2 regions of the Ruminococcus sp. OM06-36AC genome follow, and region 1 is predicted to be linked to the other one. Evidence: predicted binding sites of a transcription regulator. Region 1 holds the regulator's gene; the other holds the start of a gene.
The links. The regulator HrcA, encoded in region 1, represses chaperone genes, less so after heat shock. The targets are predictions, from matches to a motif close to TGTTAGCACTCNNNNNNNNNGAGTGCTAACA.

Region 1 (10,544 bases):
TGTTCGGATCAGCACCCGGCTGACCGCCGTTCTGCTTGTATACCTTGGAGGACAGTGCGTAGAATGCCTGCTGCAGGTCGTCGGACTTTGCCTTGATCGCTGCGGCATCATTTCCGCCCAGTGCACTTCTCAGGTCTGCGATCTTGCTCTCGATTGCGGACTTTTCGTCTGCCGGAACCTTGTCGCCGAATTCCTTCAGAGCGTTCTCGCACTGGAAGCACAGGCTCTCTGCGTTGTTCTTGGTATCTACTTCTTCACGACGCTTCTTGTCGTCTTCTGCATACTGCTCTGCTTCCTTGACAGCCTTGTCGATGTCCTCCTTGGACATGTTGGTGGAAGCAGTAATCTTGATGTCCTGTTCCTTGCCGGTGCCCAGATCCTTTGCAGTCACGTGTACGATACCGTTCTGGTCGATGTCGAATGTTACTTCGATCTGCGGTACCCCTCTCGGAGCCGGTGCGATGCCGTCCAGACGGAAGGTGCCCAGCTGCTTGTTGTCCTTTGCGAACTCACGTTCACCCTGCAGGACAACAATATCTACTGCGGACTGGTTGTCTGCCGCAGTGGAGAAGATCTGGCTCTTCTTGGTCGGAATGGTGGTGTTTCTCTCAATGATCTTGGTGCAGACACCGCCCATGGTTTCCAGACCCAAAGACAACGGTGTAACGTCCAGCAGCAGCAGACCGTCCTTGACATCGCCGCCGAGGACACCGCCCTGATATGCAGCACCCAGAGCAACGCATTCGTCCGGATTGATGCCCTTGAACGGTTCCTTGCCCAGCTTCTGGCGAACAGCTTCCTGTACTGCCGGAATTCTGGAAGAACCGCCGACCATCAGGATCTTGTTCAGGTCAGACGGGGACAGACCGCTGTCAGACAGAGCCTGCTGTACCGGTCCCATGGTAGCGTCTACCAAGTCCTTGGTCAGTTCGTTGAACTTTGCAACTGTCAAGTTCATATCCAGGTGCTTTGCACCGGTTGCATCAGCGGTGATGAACGGAATGTTGATGTTGGTGGTGGTGGTGGAGGACAGCTCGATCTTTGCCTTTTCTGCGGCATCTTTCAGACGCTGTACTGCCATCTTATCGTTGGAGAGGTCAATGCCCTCAGTCTTCTTGAATTCTTCTACCATCCAGTTGATGATTCTCTGGTCGAAGTCATCGCCGCCCAGACGGTTATTACCTGCGGTAGCCAGAACCTGCTGTACGCCGTCGCCCATTTCGATAATGGAAACATCGAATGTACCGCCGCCGAGGTCGTATACCATAACTCTCTGGTCGTCTTCCTTATCGATACCATAAGAAAGTGCAGCAGCAGTCGGCTCGTTGATGATACGCTTTACAGTCAGACCTGCGATCTGTCCGGCGTCCTTGGTTGCCTGACGCTGAGAGTCGGTGAAGTATGCCGGAACAGTGATAACTGCTTCGGTTACCGGCTGACCCAGATATGCTTCTGCATCGGTCTTCAGCTTCTGGAGGATCATTGCGGAAATTTCCTGCGGGGTGTACTTCTTGCCGTCAATGTCAACCTTGTAGTCAGAACCCATGTGACGCTTGATGGAGGAAATGGTACGCTCCGGATTTGCAATTGCCTGACGCTTTGCGGTCTGACCTACCAGACGCTCACCATTCTTGGAGAAGCCGACAACAGACGGCGTAGTTCTCGCACCTTCTGCGTTGGGGATTACGACTGCATTACCGCCTTCCATAACGGCAACGCAGGAGTTTGTTGTACCCAAGTCAATACCAATAATCTTTCCCATAGTAAATTCTTCCTTTCTGTATCTCCGTTTCCCCTGCGGAAAAACGGGCAGATTTTCTCATTGAATAAATATATTTAAACTACCCTTGCGGATAGAAGTTTGCTTTTAGAACTTGTGTGCATAGGCATCTGCCTGCGTCTTTTCGGCAAATTTTGCTGCATACTGCGTTAAAAATTCTTGCCAGACACCAAGTATGCCTGCGAATTTTTGCCTTGTCTGCAACAAAATTTGCTCGAAAATCCGCACACATTTCCTATGAACACAAGCTCTTACAGCCAGAACTCGCTGCGAAGTGCGGTGAGTTCGTCTGCCGAAGCCGGCGTTTGATCTGCATGCTCCAGTGTGACAATATAATTGGCACCCATGTCACCGGTAATGCCGTACAGGGCATATTCGCCGCTGTCATTCCACTGGCACAGGCAGCAGCCTGCATCGACCAGTGTCGCTGTGACATCTGTCAGATCTGCCATAGAATCCACAATTTCCTGTGCATTCTGAAACAGCGGCTCCATGCTGATCAGGAGGTTTACAGTTTCCTGCGTTTCAGCGTTGTACAGCTGGTACTGATAACCGTCCGTTTTCAGCTGAATCTCTTTCCACGTCCACGCTGCCAGTACGCTTTCCGGCGGTGTGTACAGTGTCTTTTCCGGATACTGTTCTGCCATTGCCGCAGCAAACGCGGCGTAATCGTCAAAGCTCTGCCCAGCTGCCTCCGTGGCTTCTATAGCTTCGGTTGCTGCTTCCGTTATCGGCTCCGCAGTAGTTTCCAGTGCCGGTGCAGTACCAGTGCCGGCAGGCTGTTCCAGTTCCTTGGAATCACACCCTGTCAGCCACGCCACTGTCAGCAGCATCGCCGCCGTCATGAGGGACGCTGTGTGTTTCTTCACGCTGCTGCCTCCTGCCTACACAGAAACGGCAACCATTGCCGGACGGATCAGCCGATCCCCCAGCAGGTATCCTTTCTGGAACACCTCGCAGACCTTGTCGCTCTCGTAGTCGCTGTCGTCCACCTGCTTGATTGCATTGTGGAGATTCGGGTCAAAGGTTTCACCCAGTGCGGCAACTTCTGTCACGCCCAGCTTTTCGAATGCTTTCTGGATCTGTGTGAATGTCAGTTCCACGCCCTTTTTGTAGTTCTCATCGGCACAAGGTGCTTCCAGAGCCCGTTCGAACGTATCCATGACATTCAGCAGTTCCTTTACACAGTCCACCTTGGCATCACCGTAGATCTTCTTTTTCTCCTCGGTGGTGCGGTTGCGGTAGTTCTGATACTCTGCCATCAGCCGCAGGTGCTGGTCTTTTTGTTCCGCCAGTTCTGCTTCTTTTTGTGCCAGTGCATCTTTCAGGTCTTTTTTCTTCTTCTTTTTGTCGTCCTTGCCGTCCGCAGCTTTGGTTTCCCCGGCTTTGGCTTCCGGTGCAGCAGCTTCTTCCGGTGCGTTCTCTGTCTTTGCATCTTCCGGCTGCTGTGCTTCGGTTTCCGGCTTCTTGGTTTCCTTTTCGTCTGCCATTGCTAACACGTCCTTTCTATTGTTCCGGCTTGGGATCCTTTGGCGGCTCCGTCTGCCCGATACATTCCAGTTCCGGCAACGGCGTATCGTCGTCTTCCGAAATCAGGTGTGAGATTTTTTCGGTAAAATATTCTATATAAGGTATCACCTTGGCGTAATTCAGCCGCATCGGTCCGATGACACCCAGCGAACCGGCGGTGTGATCGCCTTTCTGATACTTGGAAACGATCATACTGGAGTTGCCGATGACGAAATCATTGCCCTCCTCACCGAACATGACCTTGATGCCCTGAAACGAATCGTCCAGCAGTCCGGATAATTCCTGTTTGTGCATCATGAACTTGGCGACTTCCGCCTTGTCCAGATCGTCACAGGAGAACAGGTTCTGCTCCCCAGTCATATACAACTCATTCTGCTGCAAATCCTTGGACATTTCGCAAATGCCCTGCACCAGCGGACTTAACGTCATCATGTAAGTGCCCATGGCGGTAATCATCTGTTCCAGCTTTTCTTCCGACAAGTCGGAAACCGAAACGCCCTCCAGATTTTCTTCCATGAAGTGCTTGAAAAAGTCCATGTGTTCATGGGTGAGGTCAAACTGTAACCGGCAGGCACGATTCTTGATCTTGCCGTCTGACGTGATCAGCAACACCACATACATGCGTTTCCCTGTAGGGATCACGTCCACTTTCGAGATCACCGAATATTTCGGTGCGAAGTTGGAAACCACGGTGGCACACTTGGTGATCTGGGAAAGTGCCGTGGTGGCACTTTGCAGGATCAGATCTTCTGTCAGCTGACTCTCATCGCCCAGCATCTCGTCCAGCCGGTCCCGTTCCTCTTGGGGGAGCGTTCCCTCAGCACTGATCTCCTCGATGTACATGCGGTACCCATTAAAGGTAGGCACGCGTCCCGCAGAGGTGTGCGGCTGTTCCAGATACCCCAGTTCTTCCAATACCGCCATGTCGTTCCGGACAGTTGCCGCAGACACATGAATGTCCGGTAACTGCGAGATCGTTTTCGACCCCACTGGCTCACCGGTCCGAATATACAGATCGACTACCGCCGATAGAATTCTTCGTTTTCGTGCATCCACAATAACCATCCTTTCTGGCAGATTCACTTTTAAAGTGTTAGCACTCATTCTCTCTGAGTGCTAATATAAATTTACCATGATTCCGGACGATTGTCAAGGGCTTTTTCAACTTTTGTAGGAATGTACAAAATCAGATTTATAAAAATGTGCATTTTGTGCAAATTTGAAGCCTGCTTGCAAAGTTTTTGCGGTTTGTCACCTGATTTCTATTTCAAATAGGTTGACAAATAAGGCCGACTGTGCTATAATGGGAACGTTGCAGCGTTAGCACACGCTTTGCGGCGGGGAATTTCCCGCAAGCCGACGCTCTCCAATCCAATCCAGAAAGGACTTTTTCCTATGAAACAGCAAACACAGACCGCAGCTGCCGAATCCGGCATGACTGCCAAGAAGACCCAGCACCAGAAGATCGTGGCAATGGTGCAGATTGCCCTGTTCGCGGCGATCATTGCCGTATGCTCATGGATCCAGATTCCCATGACCGTGCCGTTCACCATGCAGACCTTTGCCGTATTCTGTGCTCTCACCACACTGGGCGGCAAGGGCGGCACCATTTCCATTCTGATCTATATTGTACTGGGAGCCGTGGGCGTTCCGGTATTCGCCGGCTTTACCGGCGGCATCGGCATTCTGTTCGGCACCACCGGCGGCTACATTATCGGTTTCCTGTTCACCGGTCTGCTCTACTGGCTGATTACCCACTTTTTCGGGGAGAAGCTACCGGTAATGATTCTGGCACTGGTGCTGGGACTGGCGGTGTGCTACGCCTTTGGTACTGCGTGGTTCATGATCGTATACGCCAAGGATTCCGGTTCTGTGGGACTGCTGACTGCACTGGGCTGGTGCGTATTCCCGTTCATTCTGCCGGACTGCGTAAAAATGGCTCTGGCAATCCTGATTGGAAAGCGGCTCCCGAAGCGGCTGATCCAGCGTGTATAAACTACGGCCACACCACGGCTTGTGCTCGGCGTTTTTCTGCGGGCACGGCTACAGCGAAGCATTTACCGCAAACATGACGGAAATGCTGCGGCTGTTCCGGCAGGATGACCCATATATCACCCTGACCGGCGGCACGGACTGCATCTGTGCCAGCTGTCCCCACAGCCTGTCCCATGTGTGCGATGCGGCGGAAAAGGTACAACGCTATGACAGTGCCGTTCTCATGTTCTGCGGTCTTTCTGTGGGCAGTGTCCTGCGGTGGAGCGAATTTACCGACCGGGTAAGCCGGCACATTCTGGAACCGGGACTGCTACAGGACATCTGCGGCGATTGCCAGTGGTATTCTATTTGCGGAAGCACTAAATAATATAGGAAACGCGTGCGTATATTCAACGATATATGCACGCGTTTTATTTATTTTGCATAAATAATTAAATTTACTTTGTGCGAAAACACGTATTTTGTATTTTTATATTGACTTTTTATATTCCGATATGATATAATGTGGCTATAAGATATATGTCTTTATATCCATATTATTCCATCAAAAAATGCAACGAGGAGGTATTTCTATGAAAAAAGCAGTATTCAAAATCATAACATCTTGTATTGTTGGAACATCCTTATTCTTTTCACCACAACTGGCGACAAAAAGCTATGCCACATTAACCGTTAGAACTTACATGGACACAACAGAAACTGCAATTTATGGCATTCCCACCACATTTACCGAACGCCGTCCGGCTATTGAATCTCGTATCGAAACTTATTTTTCAGCAAGAAATATCAGCGTCAACGTTACATCTTCAAATCTTGACATATATTCTACGCCTGCAAGCCAGTGTGCGGAAAATGCACCCAATTATAATTATACAGTAAGACATGGATGTGCGTGCTACTCAAACACACAGTGTGATAATGGGACTCATCACCATAGTAACGCACAAGTATATAGGAACTCTTTTCCCAACCCTACTAATGCCAAAACAGCCCATTGGTTAATCACAGCTGCATTCATATGCGATAATAATCCACATCATGGATTAAACGGCGTTACTTGGACCGATTCACGTAAAATTGTCTCCTGCGATTACGATTATAAAGTTCCAAAATCTCAAAAGGGAACAGATGTATACGCATTTGTATCAAAAACTGCTATCCATGAAATTGGACATCTATACGGTGTAGCTGATCATTATGCAGTACTTCCAGATCGTTACCCAGATTGTATATGGGGCAAGAATCATTCAAATTATGAAATTGCGAAAAGTGCTGTAACATGCCCACAATGTGCATCCACATTAAGCAAAAATAAAAACAAATATTAAAAGCGAGGCGATTTATATGAAAAAAGCATTAATTCTATCCATTACTATTGCAATGTTGGTTTGTGCTGGTTGTGGTACGACATCGAACACAGCACAAAAAAATAAAAGTACAGTTGCCACAACAGAAACCACCGAAGAAGTCGTTTACAAAGACCCCATCACCTACACAGAATACGAAACGCTGGACGCACTTACCGCAGACTTTCCCGAAAAACAGCCCGGCATTACACAATACCAGCCACCGCAGGCAGTCCTGGACAGCTGGGAATTCCGGCTGGGACGCATTGATAACACATACTATAACTATACCTTCTACGACGCCGAGCAGGGACGCACCATCTTCCTGGAGATCGGTACAACGACATACTATAACAATATGCAGGAACGGCTGGACGAGCTGAGCCAGTACAGCACCATAGAACATGAAACTATTGTACAGGATGAATCCTGGCGAATCGACTACTATCCCGACAACGAAGACCGCACCCTATACGGCATTATGCCCGACAGCGGTGCAGATTATGCACTGATGATCTGGCGGGATGACGGCGAAAAGGACACTCAGAACGACCTGATGACTGTCAGGGAGGCACTGGGGATTTAGAGAATCCTTCCCGATTATTTTCATTCTCACAAAACACTTGACATTTCCGCAGTTTTCCGGTACAATATAAAAGATACCAATGCTGTATACAGCAAGCAAATTCAAACAAGGGAGAATACGAAAATGTTGACCAACGATCAGAAAAGCATGGATAAAATCGTAAACCTCTGCAAGTCCCGCGGCTTTGTATACCCGGGCTCTGAGATCTACGGCGGTCTGGCAAACTCCTGGGACTACGGCCCTCTGGGTGTGGAACTGAAAAACAACATCAAGCGTGCATGGTGGCAGAAGTTTGTACAGGAGTCCCCGTACAACGTCGGTCTGGACGCTTCGATCATTATGAATCCGGAAACATGGGTGGCTTCCGGTCATCTGGGCGGTTTCTCTGACCCGCTGATGGATTGCAAGTCCTGCAAGACCAGACACCGTGCGGACAACCTGATTGAAGATTTCGACGGCACCAACCCTGCCGGCTGGACCAATCAGCAGATGATGGACTATATCCGCGAAAAGCAGATCCCCTGCCCGAACTGCGGCAAGACGGACTTCACCGACATTCGGCAGTTCAACCTGATGTTCAAGACCTATCAGGGTGTAACCGAGAATTCCAAGTCCGAACTGTACCTGCGTCCGGAAACTGCACAGGGCATCTTTGTAAACTTTGCCAATATCCAGCGTACCACCCGCAAAAAGCTGCCGTTCGGCGTGGCTCAGATCGGTAAGTCTTTCCGAAACGAGATCACTCCGGGTAACTTCATCTTCCGCGTCCGCGAATTCGAGCAGATGGAACTGGAGTTCTTCTGTAAGCCGGACACCGATCTGGAATGGTTCCAGTACTGGAGAAGCTACTGCAAGAACTTCCTGCTGACACTGGGTCTGAAGGAAGAAAACCTGCGGCTGCGTGACCACGATCCGGAGGAACTGTGCTTCTACTCCAAGGCAACCACCGACTTTGAATACAAGTTCAGCTTCGGCTGGGGCGAACTGTGGGGCGTTGCAGACAGAACCAACTACGACCTGACACAGCATCAGGAACACAGCGGCAAGTCGCTGGAATACATGGATCAGGAAGAAAATACCAAGTATATTCCTTACGTTATCGAGCCTTCTCTGGGCGTAGAGCGTCTGTTCCTGTCCATTGTGACAGAAGCTTATGACGAAGAAGTGGTAGATGCAGAAAAGAACGACACCCGTGTGGTAATGCACCTGCATCCGGCACTGGCACCGTACAAGGCTGCGGTTCTGCCGCTGTCCAAGAAGCTGGGCGACAAGGCTCGGGAAGTATACGCCGTTCTGGCAAAGCACTTCTCTGTAGACTACGACGAAACCGGCTCTATCGGTAAGCGTTACCGCCGTCAGGACGAGATCGGTACTCCGTTCTGCATCACGGTAGACTTCGACACCATAGAAAAGGACAACTGCGTCACCGTCCGCGACCGCGACACCATGGAACAGGTTCGCATGCCGATCGATGAACTGGTAAGCTATTTGCAGGACAAGGTAACTCTGTAAGCTTCAGGAAATACACAGCAAATTTTCAAAGGGCACTCTCTGCTACAGAGGGTGCCCTTTTTCGGTCAAGCGGCGAGTCGCCGCTGACCTTACGCCCCAATTTCAACTGTAAAAAGGGTAGTGTTACGGCGGCAGCAGCCGCCTGTATGCCCCGCCGGGGGATTTTTGTTGGTGGAAACTTCGGGTGATACTTGAATCTTATAATACAAGTGGAATGCGAACTCTTTTCTTTTTTTGCTTCTTGTGAAATCGGTTGGCTGCTGTAGAGAGAAAAGAATCCCTCCACCAGCTTCGCTGGTCCCCCTCGTACTGAGCGGTCCCCTCTGCCCTGCGGGCATCTCCCCACCCCGTGGGGAGTCACCCTTTTTAAGGGAGGCTTATATGCGAGCTTGCAAACGCCGTATGAAATAAAGTTACCCACCTGTATCGGAAAACACTTGAATATCAACATTAACAATACAGGCAAGATCAACAATCGGCGTTGGCATGCCCTAGGCGGACAGCGAGGTACGAGCGAATTCCGCCGGACGGTTTCGACACGACAGCATTAGAAACTGCACAAAAATGTTTTTTCTATAATAGCCTCCCTTGAAAAGGGAGGTGGCTGCCCGTAAGGGCAGACGGAGGGATTTCTTCTGTGAAACCTGAAACAAAAGTAAAAGATTTCAGCAGAACCCCTCCACCGCCTCCCCTTTCAGGGGCGGCAATATTGAAAAAAGTCAACCGGCGGGGCGATGTGGGCATCGCCCCCTACTTCAAGAAGTCCCCTAACATAATAAAGCCGTAATTATCACCGCAAATCTCAACTCCCCCTTGACATTCCCCGAAAAATCTGGTATGATACAGAAAAACAAGAAAGGTTTTGAGATTATGGCACAATACGTCACCATTACCAGCGACAAGCGAAAAATGCCGGCTCTGCTGCTGTGTATTCTGGGATTTTTCGGGATCGCAGGACTGCACCGGTTCTATGTGGGAAAAATCGGCACAGGGCTGCTCTGGCTGTGCACCGGCGGCTTTTTCCTGATCGGAACACTGGTAGATCTGTTTCACATTCTGCTGGGCAAATTCCGCGACAATACCGGCGTGCCTCTGCGGCATTGAGCCGCCGCACCGCCTGCCTATGGAGCATCGGGCTGTTCCTTGGAGCAGTGCTACTGGTCTGCCTGCACCGCCCGCTGCTGCACGTTCTGGAGGCTCTGCCGCTGCCGGACTGCATATTCTACCGAACCACCGGCTGGCTCTGTCCCGCCTGCGGAAATACCCGTGCGGTACTGGCTCTATGCAAAGGGCAGGTGCTCCGTTCGCTTGGCTGCAACCCCATGATCGGCACGCTCTGTGCTGCCCTGCTCTGCCGCTATGCGGAACTGGTCTGCACCGCCATAGGCAAACCACGGCAGATTCTTCCGCGGCGGACGGCCGCACTGGTAATTGTGCTTGCGATAGTGCTGGGGTATGACATCGTGCGAAACTTTTTTCCGGCGATCACACTATGCAAATAAAAACACCGCTTCCCAGACTGAGAAGCGGTGTTTTTTCATGCAAAAAACTGCATTTAAATTTCATGATTGTGTCGCTTGGAGATCTTCAGACGGTTCATTGCACGGTTCAGGGCAGCCTGACTGTGATAGTACTGCATAATGCTCTGCTTATGCAGCAGCCGTTCTTTCGCACGCTCGGCAGCCTCTGCGGCACGCTTGGCATCGATTTCTTCCGGCAGTTCGATGGCATCACCCAGCACCAGCACATAGTCCCGACGCACTTCGGCAAAGCCCTCGCTGATCGCCGCATAGTG
Region 2 (10,544 bases), on a different contig from region 1:
CGGAGCGTGTCGGCGATCAGGCTTGGCGGCAGGCGGCTGAAGAAATGGGCTTTGCACAGATAGACGATGCCATTTCTCAGTGCCGCGGGCTGAACCGTGCCGATACCAAGGCGTTTTTCGAGAGGGAATATCCAGATTTGGATTACCTTGCGTTTCACAAGCGGAATCACGAGATCATGAACCAGCTGCTCGCAGACGGCATGCCGGTGAAAACCGGTGCGGTGGAACTGCTCCACTGGCTGCGGCAGGAGGAGTGGCGTGTGGCTCTGGCAACCTCTACTGGTCGGGAGAGCACCATGCACCACTTGGAAGCGGCACACATGACCGATCTGTTTGATGCGATCATTACCGGCGAACAGGTGGAGCACGGCAAGCCTGATCCGGAAATTTACGAAATGGCATGCGATGCCATTGGGGCTACGGCGGGGCTGTCCTTTGCGGTAGAGGATTCGCCCAACGGGATTCGCAGTGCTGCGGCGGCAAATCTGCGTGTCATCATGGTGCCGGACTTGGTGAAGCCGAATCTGGAACTGCGGGAACTGGTAGTAACAGTACAGGAAAACCTGCTGGGCGTGCAGAAGTTCTTGGAGAAGTTCGGAGAGCTTTAATCATAAGAAAATTGTGTATTTTGTAAAAAAAGTATGCAAAATTTTATGAAAAATGGAAATTGACGTTGCCGGGATTTTATGTTATACTAAAAATGGAATCGATGCATTTCCCCAGACTGTGAGGAAAGGGTTTGCAGTCTGGGGCAATGAAAAAGAAAGGGTGATTTCTATGAAAAAAACGAAAAGGATACTGTCTTCTTTGATGGCATTGACACTTTCTGCCGCAATGATTGGATTATCGCCGGTTTCCGCACAGGAAGATGCTACAGTGGGAAACAGTGCAAGCAGTCTGGCACAGATGCCCGAATCCAAGGACACCACCCAGAACGCACTGGATCTGTTGGAAGAAGCATTGCAGAAGGATCCGAATCCGGATCTTGCCCGTGAGAGATTGTGCGAAGATCTGGGCGTTTCCACTCTTACTGACCTGACTTACAGCACGCCGTATCACTATTACGATTTCTATACGCAGGAACTGGCTGTTCCGGAATCGGGAGATGCCTACACCTACTGGATCTTGCTGTATCGCGACGGCGTTTATTGCGGCAATCTGTCGGTAACGCCGGCACTGGGGCTGATTCAGAAAGATCTGAAACCCTATGCCTGCGTGGAAACGGCTCTGGAACAGCAGGACGATATGTGGTTCGGCGGTGCAATCGTTGACGGTCTGCCGGCGGAACTGGTGTATACCGGCGGCGTGATCTATAGCCTGAACTTCGGCGAAACCAAAACCGATCTGGTTTGGGGACAGCTGCCGCATTCGGACTACAACAGCGGCGTGATAATTGAAACCACTACCACACCGGCAGTCACCACCACACAGGAACCGAACCTGTCCATTCTGGGTGATGTCAATCTGGACGGCATTGTAGACCTGAAAGATGCGGTCTTGCTGAACAAGGCGGCAAACGGCACAGTGGCACTGAACGATGCACAGCTGTAAAATGCGGACTGCAACGCTGATATGGAAGTGAGTGCACAGGACGCTGTTTCTCTGATGCGGTTCTTGGTACACAACATCAGCATGCTGCCGGATACTTCTGCGGAATAACATCGTCTGATTGCGGAATCATTTGTATTCGTGAACAAACGCATCTCTCTGGTTGGAGAGGTGCGTTTTTTGTTTTTGCGGCAATCACAAATTTGAATAAAATGTAAATTTTCCGGAATATCTCTTGACGAAACTAGCACATGTGCTATAATAGTGTTAGCACTTAAAAAGCAAGAGTGCTAATTTCGCATTTTTGCAATTGATTTTGACAAGGAAGGAGATGTGCCGCGGAGCCGAGAGGCTCTCCGGTGCAAACAGAAACAAATGGAACAGAAACAATTTCAGGCAGAATCCAAAAAACTGATGGACATGATGATCCATTCGATCTATACCCATAAGGAGATCTTTCTCCGCGAACTGATCTCCAACGCCAGTGATGCCATTGATAAGCTGTATTTCAAGTCGCTGACGGACGACAGCGTGGGCATGAACAAGTCCGACTTCAAGATCACACTGGCTGTGGACAAGGACGCTCGCACCCTGACCATTACCGATAACGGTATCGGCATGACCAAGGCGGAAATGGAGGAGCATCTGGGCACGATCGCCAACAGCGGCTCGCTCCAGTTCAAGAAAGAGAACAATCTGGCAGAAGATAACCAGATCATCGGGCAGTTCGGTGTCGGCTTCTATTCCGCATTCATGGTTTCCAAGCGTGTTACAGTCAAGTCGCTGGCATTCGGCGAAAAGCAGGCGTATGTATGGCAGTCCGAGGGCGTAGAGGGCTACACCATGGATACCTGCGAGAAGGATACCGTGGGTACGGAGATCACACTGGAACTGCTGGACGATGTGGCAGCAGATGCAGAGGGCAACGGCGGCGAAAACTACAGCGAATTCCTCGACCAGTACCGAATTCAGAGTCTGGTAAAGCGGTACAGCGATTATATCCGCTTCCCGATCTGTATGGACATGACCAAGAGCCGGAAGAAAGAGGATTCCGACGAGTACGAGGAATATGTGGAAAATGTCACATTGAACAGCATGGTGCCGCTGTGGCATAAGAACAAGAATGAGATCAGCGAAGAAGAATACAACAGTTTTTATAAAGATAAGTGCGGCGATTATACGGATCCGCTGTGCCATATGCATGTGCGGAACGAAGGTACCATTACTTATGATGCCCTGCTGTATATCCCGTCCCATACCCCGTTCAACTACTACAGCAAGGATTACGAAAAGGGCTTGCAGCTGTATGCCAACGGTGTGCTGATCATGGATCGCTGCGAAGATCTGCTGCCGGATTATTTCAGCTTTGTCAAGGGTTTGGTGGACTCCGAAGATCTGTCCCTGAACATTTCCAGAGAAATGCTCCAGCACGACGCACAGCTTCGCCAGATCGCACGGAGCATCGAGCGTACCATTAAGAATGAACTCCAGCGTATGATGAAGAACGATCGGGAGAAGTACGAGAAATTCTATCAGGCATTCGGCTTGCAGCTGAAGTACGGCATCTATCAGGACTACGGCATGCACAAAGATCTGCTGCAAGACCTGCTGCTGTTCCCGTCCTCCAAGGACGGCAAGCTGGTATCCCTGAAAGAATACGTAGACCGTATGCCGGAGGGACAGGACAAGATTTACTATGCCGCAGGCGAGAGCATTGCCCGCATTGAATCTCTGCCCCAGACCGAACAGGTCAAGGATAAGGGCTACGAGATCCTGTACTTCACCGAGAATGTGGACGAATTCGCAATCCGCATGATGCAGGGCTATCAGGAGAAACAGTTCCAGTCCGTTCTGGACAGCAACCTCGATCTGGAATCTGAGGAGGAAAAGAAGGAACTGGAAGAAAAGCAGGAATCCAGCAAGGACATGCTGGAAGCTGTCAAGAAGGCTCTGGAGGGCAAGGTCGGCAACGTCAAGCTGTCCGGCCGCCTGAAATCGCATCCGGTCTGCCTGTCCAGCGAGGGCGAACTCTCTATGGAAATGGCAAAGACGCTGAACGCAATGCCGGGCACCGAGGGACAGAAGTTGCAGGCACAGACTGTTCTGGAAATCAATCCGGAACACCCGATCTATCAGCGTCTGATGGAACTCCAGACTGGCGACAGTGTAAAGCTGGACGACTATGCAAAGCTGCTGTACGATCAGGCTCTGCTGATTGCCGGCATGCCGGTAGAAGATCCGGTGGCATTCTCCAATCGTATCTGTGACTTGATGTAAAATTGCAGGCTGTCCAAGCCTGAGAAAACACTGCATAAACAAAAAAGCGGCTTACTTTTTCAGTAAGCCGCTTTTGTTTTATGGCAATACCGCACAAAGATTGTGCGACAGATGCGTCGTCAAATTTTTCGTCAGATGAAACAAAAAGCGGAGTGAATACTTGATGTATTCACGAGCATTTTTGTGAAATATGACGGGAAATTTGCAAGCAGATGGCGTGCAAAGTCGCCAGACGCTCTTTGTGCGGTATTGCCTTAGAGCTGTTTTTATTTTCTCCGGAGCACTGCCCCTGTGCCGCAGCAGCCCAGAAATGCTGCCAGATCGGCAATGACAATGGTTGCCCCCACCGGCGTGGAAGCCAGTATCGAGATCAGCAGTCCCACTACAGCACAGACGACGGAGATCACCGCTGCACAGAAAATCACGCCGCGGAAACTCCGGAACAGCCGCATGGCGGACAGTGCCGGAAAAACGATCAGTGCGGAAGTCAGCAGAGAACCTACCAGATTCATGGCAAGGACAATGATGACTGCCGTGACTACTGCGATCAGCAGGTTGTATATGCCGGCACGGATCCCCGTGGCTGCGGCAAAGGTTTCGTCAAAGGTGACGGCGAAAATCTTGTGGTAGAACAACAGGAAAATCGCCATGACGACCACAGACATGCCCACGCAGAGCCAGACATCGCTTTTCGAAAGCGTCAGGATCAGCGTGGAGCCAAACAGCGTGCTGCACACATCGCCGGAGATGTTGGCGGAGGAGGAGAACAAGTTCTGTATCAGATAGCCGATTGCCAACGCACTGACAGACAGCATGGCAATGGCAGCATCGCCTTTGATCTTGGCATTCTGGTTGGCACAGAGCAAGATCACTGCACAGACCACCGTGACCGGCATTACCAGCAGCATGTTGTTGCTGAGCCGCAGCACCGTGGCAATGGCAAGTGCCCCGAATGCCACGTGAGAAAGTCCGTCCCCGATGACGGAAAACCGTTTCAGCACCAGCGTAACTCCCAGCAGGGAGGAACACAGAGCGATCAGTACCCCTGCGATCAGGGCGTACCGGACAAATGAAAATGACAGATACCCTGTCAGCTGTTCCCAGATACTCATGCTTCTGTCCCTCCTGTGTATGCCTGTCCGATCTTGCTGTGGAGATAGTCCTCTTTGGTGCCGAAAAACAGGGGTGTTTTGCTGATGTGCAGCACGTGGGAGGCGTATTTTACAGCGGCTTCCATGTCGTGGGAAACCATGAGAATGGTGATGCCGTCTTTCCGGTTCAGCTGGGCGATCAGCTCATACAGCTCCAGCTGTGCCTTGGGATCCAGTCCCGTAACAGGTTCGTCCAGTACCAGCATTTTCTGAGTTGCCCCCAGAGCCCGTGCCAGAAGCACCCGCTGCTGCTGGCCGCCGGAGAGTTCCCGATAGCACCGCTTTGCCAGATGCGTGATGCCCAGCCGTTCCATGTTGTCCAGTGCCAGCTGTTTTTCCTGCTTGGTATAAAACGGACGGAAGCCGCTGTGATTCAGGCAGCCGGAACGGACGATTTCCAGCACCGATGCGGGAAAGTCCCGCTGCACTGCCGTTTGCTGGGGCAGATAGCCGATCTCGTCCGGCTGTAATCCGTCGCCGGTGGTAATGGTTCCTGCCATAGGGGATTTCAGCCCCAGAATCGCTTTCATCAGCGTGCTTTTGCCGGAGCCGTTTTCTCCTACAATATAGAGGTAATCTCCCGCCTGCACGGAGAAGTTCAGGTGTTCGATGACCACATTGCCCTCATAGCCCAATGTGACATCTTTTCCAATGAGTTGTGCCATAGATTTTCACGCCCCCTCAAGAGTTCAGTGCCTGTTTCAGCACATCGTAATTTTCCTGCATTTTTGACAGATAGGTAACGCCGGCATCGATCTCCTTTTGCGATACTGCCTGTAGAGATTGCAGCGTCAGAATTTTCCCGTCTGAGCCGGCATTTTCCAGAATGGTTTTCGCCAGTGAGGAATTGCTGCCCTCGGTGACCAGCACACAGGGCAGATGCAGAGATTCCACCTTTTCCGATAGGAATACAATGGTTTCAAAGCTTGCTTCTGTTTCTGCGGAGCAGCCCGGAAATGCGGCGTAATAAGTCAGTCCGTAATCCTCCGCCAGATACCGGAACGGAAAGCGGTCTGCCACCACAATGGTATCCCGTGCCGCCTGCGAAGTCATTTCGGTAAAGTCGCTGTCCAGCTCCTGTAATTTCTGGAGATAGTCGGTGCAGTTCTGGTTGTAGATGTCCTCATGTGCGGGATCTGCCTTGCACAACGCCTCTTTCATGGCAGTGCATGCCAGTGCAGCCCGCCGCAGGGACAGCCACACATGTTCGTCCAGTTCCGGCGGCTCCTCGTGGGAATCGTTTTCGTCATCGTGGTGTTCGTGTTCATGTTCGTGTTCGTGTTCATGTTCTGCCTGCATGCCCTCTGCCAGCACTTCCTCGTCAGCGTCAGCGGCTTCTGCCATGGAAACCAGCTGTGCGGTGCGGTTCTCGGTGGTGTCCAGTACATCATTGACCCATGTATCCGAAACGCCGCCTACGTAGCAGAACACATCTGCCCTGGCGATCATGGCAATGTCCCGTACAGAGGGCTGATAGCTGTGCAGGTCTGTGCCGTTTTTCACCAGCAGTGTCAGGTCTACGTTGTCCACGCCCTGTGTCAGCTGTCTTGCCCAGTCGTATTCGGGAAAAATGGTGCAGACAACTTGCAGCCGGTCGTCTGTTTTCGGCAGCGTTCCGCCGCAGCCGTTCAAAAAAAAGCTCCACCCGAAGCAGAGCATCAGCAAAAAAGCCAGTTTTCGTTTCATATTCTCTCACTTCCGTCCGTTGGAATTGCAGTATTTGAAATTGAAAATGATTTTCATATTCGCATTATAACATAGGAACGAAGGTTTGTCAAGGGGATTTTCAGAGAAATTTGCAGGAACCTGCTGGAAACACTTGACGAAACGAGAGAAATGTAGTAAAATAAAAAAGATAGGGGAGTGCAGCCCGCGTTTTGTGCGACTGGCATTTCGCGGCGGCTTCCCACAGGATACGGAAAGGAGCAGATCACGATGCTGACAGAGAAGATGACTTATACGGTTTCTGCCGTTACCCCGAATACACAGGTGGGAGATATTGTATATGTAAAGGAACTGGATTCCGGAGCACATGCGATCGGAGAAGTAGATCGTATTTATGCCCATGGCGTACACATGGACCTGTATATGGCAAAGCGGGTGTCGGAAAATACCTTTGAGGTTTCACGCCGGCTGTATCCGGAATTTTTCAATATGCACATGGCAACTGCCAATGAAGCTGCGAACACACAGAATACGCAGAATACACAGAGCAGTGCACAGTGAACTTTGACAAGACAGATGGAACTGTACAGAGAAAAGCTGCCGGTGGGAAATGATTCCGCCGACAGCTTTTTTTGTATGTTTGCTGTGAAAAGTGTTATATTATAATAGTAGTGTTACACGGTGGCCTTTTGCCGCTTCCAGATGAGATGCAGCAGCCAGCCCAGGAAGAACGCCAGCACATCGCTGAATGTGGAGATGATTCGCATGGTAACGGCGTAGAGCATAATGGTGTTGGTGTCCAGAAATGTGCTGCATGTGAGCACCATGACTGCTTCGCGGACACCGATGCCTCCCGGAGCACCGGGGGTGATGAAGCCAATGACCCACGAGAACAGGTAGGTTCCCAGAAACAGCCCCATCTGTGCCCGCGGAACGTCGAACATCAGGAACGCCGGCACGGCATACATGGTGGCGGAGAACAGGTATTGCAGCACGTAGAGCAGGAAAACGCCAACGACCCGCAGCAAAATTTTCCGGTTCAGCAGTTTGCGGTACTTTTCGAAATACCGCCGCAGCGGCTCCCGAAACTTCCAGCGGAGCAGGAAAAACGCCAGCACCAGTACGGCAACACCGATGCCCAGCACCAGCAGGAAATTCTTCTCATAGGTGCGGATCAGTCCCACCATGTCTTTTCCCATGAGCAGCAGGATCCACACCAGCGGAGCCACCAGCGAACACAGAATTTCCAGAACGGTGGCACAGGCAACGTCCACGTGGCTGATGTGCAGGTCTGCGGCAAGCTGATTTCGTCCCACGTACTGGAACACATTCCCCGGCACGTATTTCATCAGATTGCACTTGGTGTATACCGGCAGAGCGTCTTTCATAGCGATTTTCTTGCCGGACAGGATTCGCACAAACTGCACCCACGGGGTGGACATAAAGAAAATAATGGCAGTCTGTACCAGCACACAGCCGGCAATGATGCCCAGCGGTTTTCCGGAAGCGAACATCGACCAGTCCACGTCCATAGTCACGATCTTCTTGATGACAAAGACGAATGCCACCACGGTGATCAGCGTACCGATCAGCTTATAATATTTTTTCAGGAATTTCATAAAACAACCCTTTCTGCATGGAGTGTTCCGAAAGGAACAACAGCTTCTATTGTACCATGTTTTGCGGAAATTGTCAAACTGGAGCAGGCGAAAAACACGCAAATCAATTTTCATGATAGCCTCCCCTGAAAGGGGAGGGGGACCGCCGTTAGGCGGTGGAGAGGTTTTTTCGTAAAATCTTTTTATGACGTTTTCGGCATAAGTAGAAACCCCTCAGTCAGTGCTACGCACTGCCAGCTCCCCTTTCAGGGGAGCTCCACTTGTCGAGTTACATAACTTCGCAAATTTAAATCAACATATTTTTTAAAATTGATTTTCATGAGCAAAAAATGTAGAAATGAAAGCACAGGCAGATTGACAAAAATTCACAATTATGTTATGCTATAAGGTGTAAAAGAAAGTTTATTTTCCCCCCGAAAGGAGTTTCTTATGAAATTGCGTTATCTGCTTCTGCTGCCGGAATTGGTGCTGCTGTTTTTCTTTGTATTTCCGATTTGGAAGCGAATCTGCAATCCGGGCAATCTCGCCGGCATTCTGGTGTGCCTGTTTCTGCTGTTCGTGACCATATTTCCGCGGAAATTTGCCCATATCGTGCAGCGGTGCTGGGAACCGCTGGGCGGCAAGATCGGGCTGTCCGCGGTAGGAATCCTGCTGGCGGCAGGGCTGACCTTTTCCGCCGTGATGTCTGTGCAAATGGTGCGGACGATCTGCACGAAACCGACTGCACCGGAAACCGTTGTGGTGCTGGGCTGCAAAGTCCGCGGCACCCGTCCCAGCCGTATGCTGATACGCCGGCTGGAGGCGGCACAGGCATATCTGGAGGAGAACCCCGACGTGCTGTGCATTACCACCGGCGGACAGGGAGCCGGAGAAGACGTGCCGGAGGGACAGGCCATGCGGGACTGGCTGATCGGGCACGGCATTGCCGCGGAACGCATCATTGCGGAGGATACGTCCAAAGATACGCAGGAAAATCTGGAGCATGCGGCGGCAATTTTGCAGGAGCAGGGGCTTGGGGAACAGGTCGTCATCATCACAGACGGCTTCCACCAGTATCGGGCATCGCTGTTGGCGAAACGTGCCGGACTGCAAGCGGAAAGCGTGTGTGCCAAGACCAACCCTCTGTATGTGCCTACCTATTGGGTGCGGGAGTGGATGGCACTGTTTCAGCTTCTGGTGCTGGGGCATGGTTAAGGCAATACCTGAATAAAGCCCGCATGTAAAGCCGTCAGGCGGGCTTTATGGTTAGATACATAGGCAACAATGCACAAACAGGAATGGAGGGAATCTCATGTTACAGCAACTGACACCGCGGGTGTACCAGCTGGATTTTTCGCAGGAACAAGACCGCCCCGTGCTGGGGTATATTCGGGGCGACCGGTTTTCCCTGATGGTCGATGCCGGCAATTCTCCGGAACATGTGCAGGCATATCTTGCCGCCGTGGAGGAGTCTGGTTTTTGTCAGCCGGATTTTGTGGCGTTGACCCACTCTCACTGGGATCACTGCTTCGGGCTGGCATCGCTTCCAATGCCGTCCATTGCCTGTGTGCAGACAAGACAGTCACTGGAAATGGTTTCCTGCCTGCAGTGGACACCGGACGCATTGGCGGAAAATGTGCGGAAAGGCATTGTCCCTCAGCTGTGTGCTCCGCGGATCCAGCTGCACTTTCCCGATCCGGAGAGCATTCGGGTGGCACTGCCCACTATGGTTTTTTCCGAGAGCATGACGCTGGACTTGGGAAACTGCACCTGTGAACTGCGGCATGTCACCAGTGCCCACGCCCGCGATACGGTGATCGTCTGGGTGAAAGAAGAACAAATGGTATTTCTGGGGGATGCGGTGTATCAGGAGCTGGTGGGCGATGTCTGGGTGGAGCGACCGGAAAAGCTGCGAAAGCTGATACAGGAACTGGAGCCGCTGGACTTTCAACTGGCACAGCCGGCACATCAAAAGGCAATGACAAAGACCGACCTGCTGGCGTGGTTCCGGCGGCGGTTGGAAAGGACGGTGCAGTCATGACAGATGCGGAACTGGCGAGAGCCATTGCTGAAAAGGCGGCGGAGCAGGGCGGCACAGTGTATTTCGTCGGCGGCTGTGTGCGTGACCGGCTTCTCGGACTGGAAAACAAGGACATTGACATTGAGGTGCACGGCATTCCCGCCGAAGCACTGGAACAGCTGCTCTCCGAACTGGGAGCGTGTATGAAAATCGGGAAAAGCTTCGGCATTTACGGCTTGAAAGGACACGCGTTGGACATTGCCCTGCCCCGTACCGAACGGCGTA

Region 2: a site for HrcA is predicted at 1,814-1,844, ahead of htpG (molecular chaperone HtpG). Genes of this name have one in related genera too.

Annotation. Positions count from the first base shown of each region.
Region 1 covers NZ_QSTT01000001.1:406,635-417,178, forward strand. The annotation lists gene dnaK (molecular chaperone DnaK) at 1-1,762, opposite strand, end outside; gene DXB92_RS01795 (hypothetical protein) at 2,032-2,649, opposite strand; gene grpE (nucleotide exchange factor GrpE) at 2,665-3,270, opposite strand; gene hrcA (heat-inducible transcriptional repressor HrcA) at 3,287-4,366, opposite strand; gene DXB92_RS01810 (biotin transporter BioY) at 4,706-5,305, shown strand; gene DXB92_RS01815 (DUF1284 domain-containing protein) at 5,298-5,672, shown strand; gene DXB92_RS13305 (hypothetical protein) at 5,878-6,633, shown strand; gene DXB92_RS01820 (hypothetical protein) at 6,650-7,237, shown strand; gene DXB92_RS01825 (glycine--tRNA ligase) at 7,364-8,749, shown strand; gene DXB92_RS13430 (hypothetical protein) at 9,387-9,536, shown strand; gene DXB92_RS01830 (TM2 domain-containing protein) at 9,587-9,853, shown strand; gene DXB92_RS01835 (DUF2752 domain-containing protein) at 9,850-10,251, shown strand; gene atpC (ATP synthase F1 subunit epsilon) at 10,305-10,544, opposite strand, start outside.
Region 2 covers NZ_QSTT01000020.1:22,082-32,625, reverse strand. The annotation lists gene DXB92_RS11160 (HAD family phosphatase) at 1-608, shown strand, start outside; gene DXB92_RS11155 (hypothetical protein) at 778-1,551, shown strand; gene htpG (molecular chaperone HtpG) at 1,924-3,825, shown strand; gene DXB92_RS11145 (metal ABC transporter permease) at 4,092-4,937, opposite strand; gene DXB92_RS11140 (ABC transporter ATP-binding protein) at 4,934-5,641, opposite strand; gene DXB92_RS11135 (metal ABC transporter substrate-binding protein) at 5,658-6,662, opposite strand; gene DXB92_RS11130 (hypothetical protein) at 6,912-7,202, shown strand; gene DXB92_RS11125 (lysylphosphatidylglycerol synthase domain-containing protein) at 7,316-8,260, opposite strand; gene DXB92_RS11120 (YdcF family protein) at 8,690-9,454, shown strand; gene DXB92_RS11115 (MBL fold metallo-hydrolase) at 9,552-10,280, shown strand; gene DXB92_RS11110 (multifunctional tRNA nucleotidyl transferase/2'3'-cyclic phosphodiesterase/2'nucleotidase/phosphatase) at 10,277-10,544, shown strand, end outside.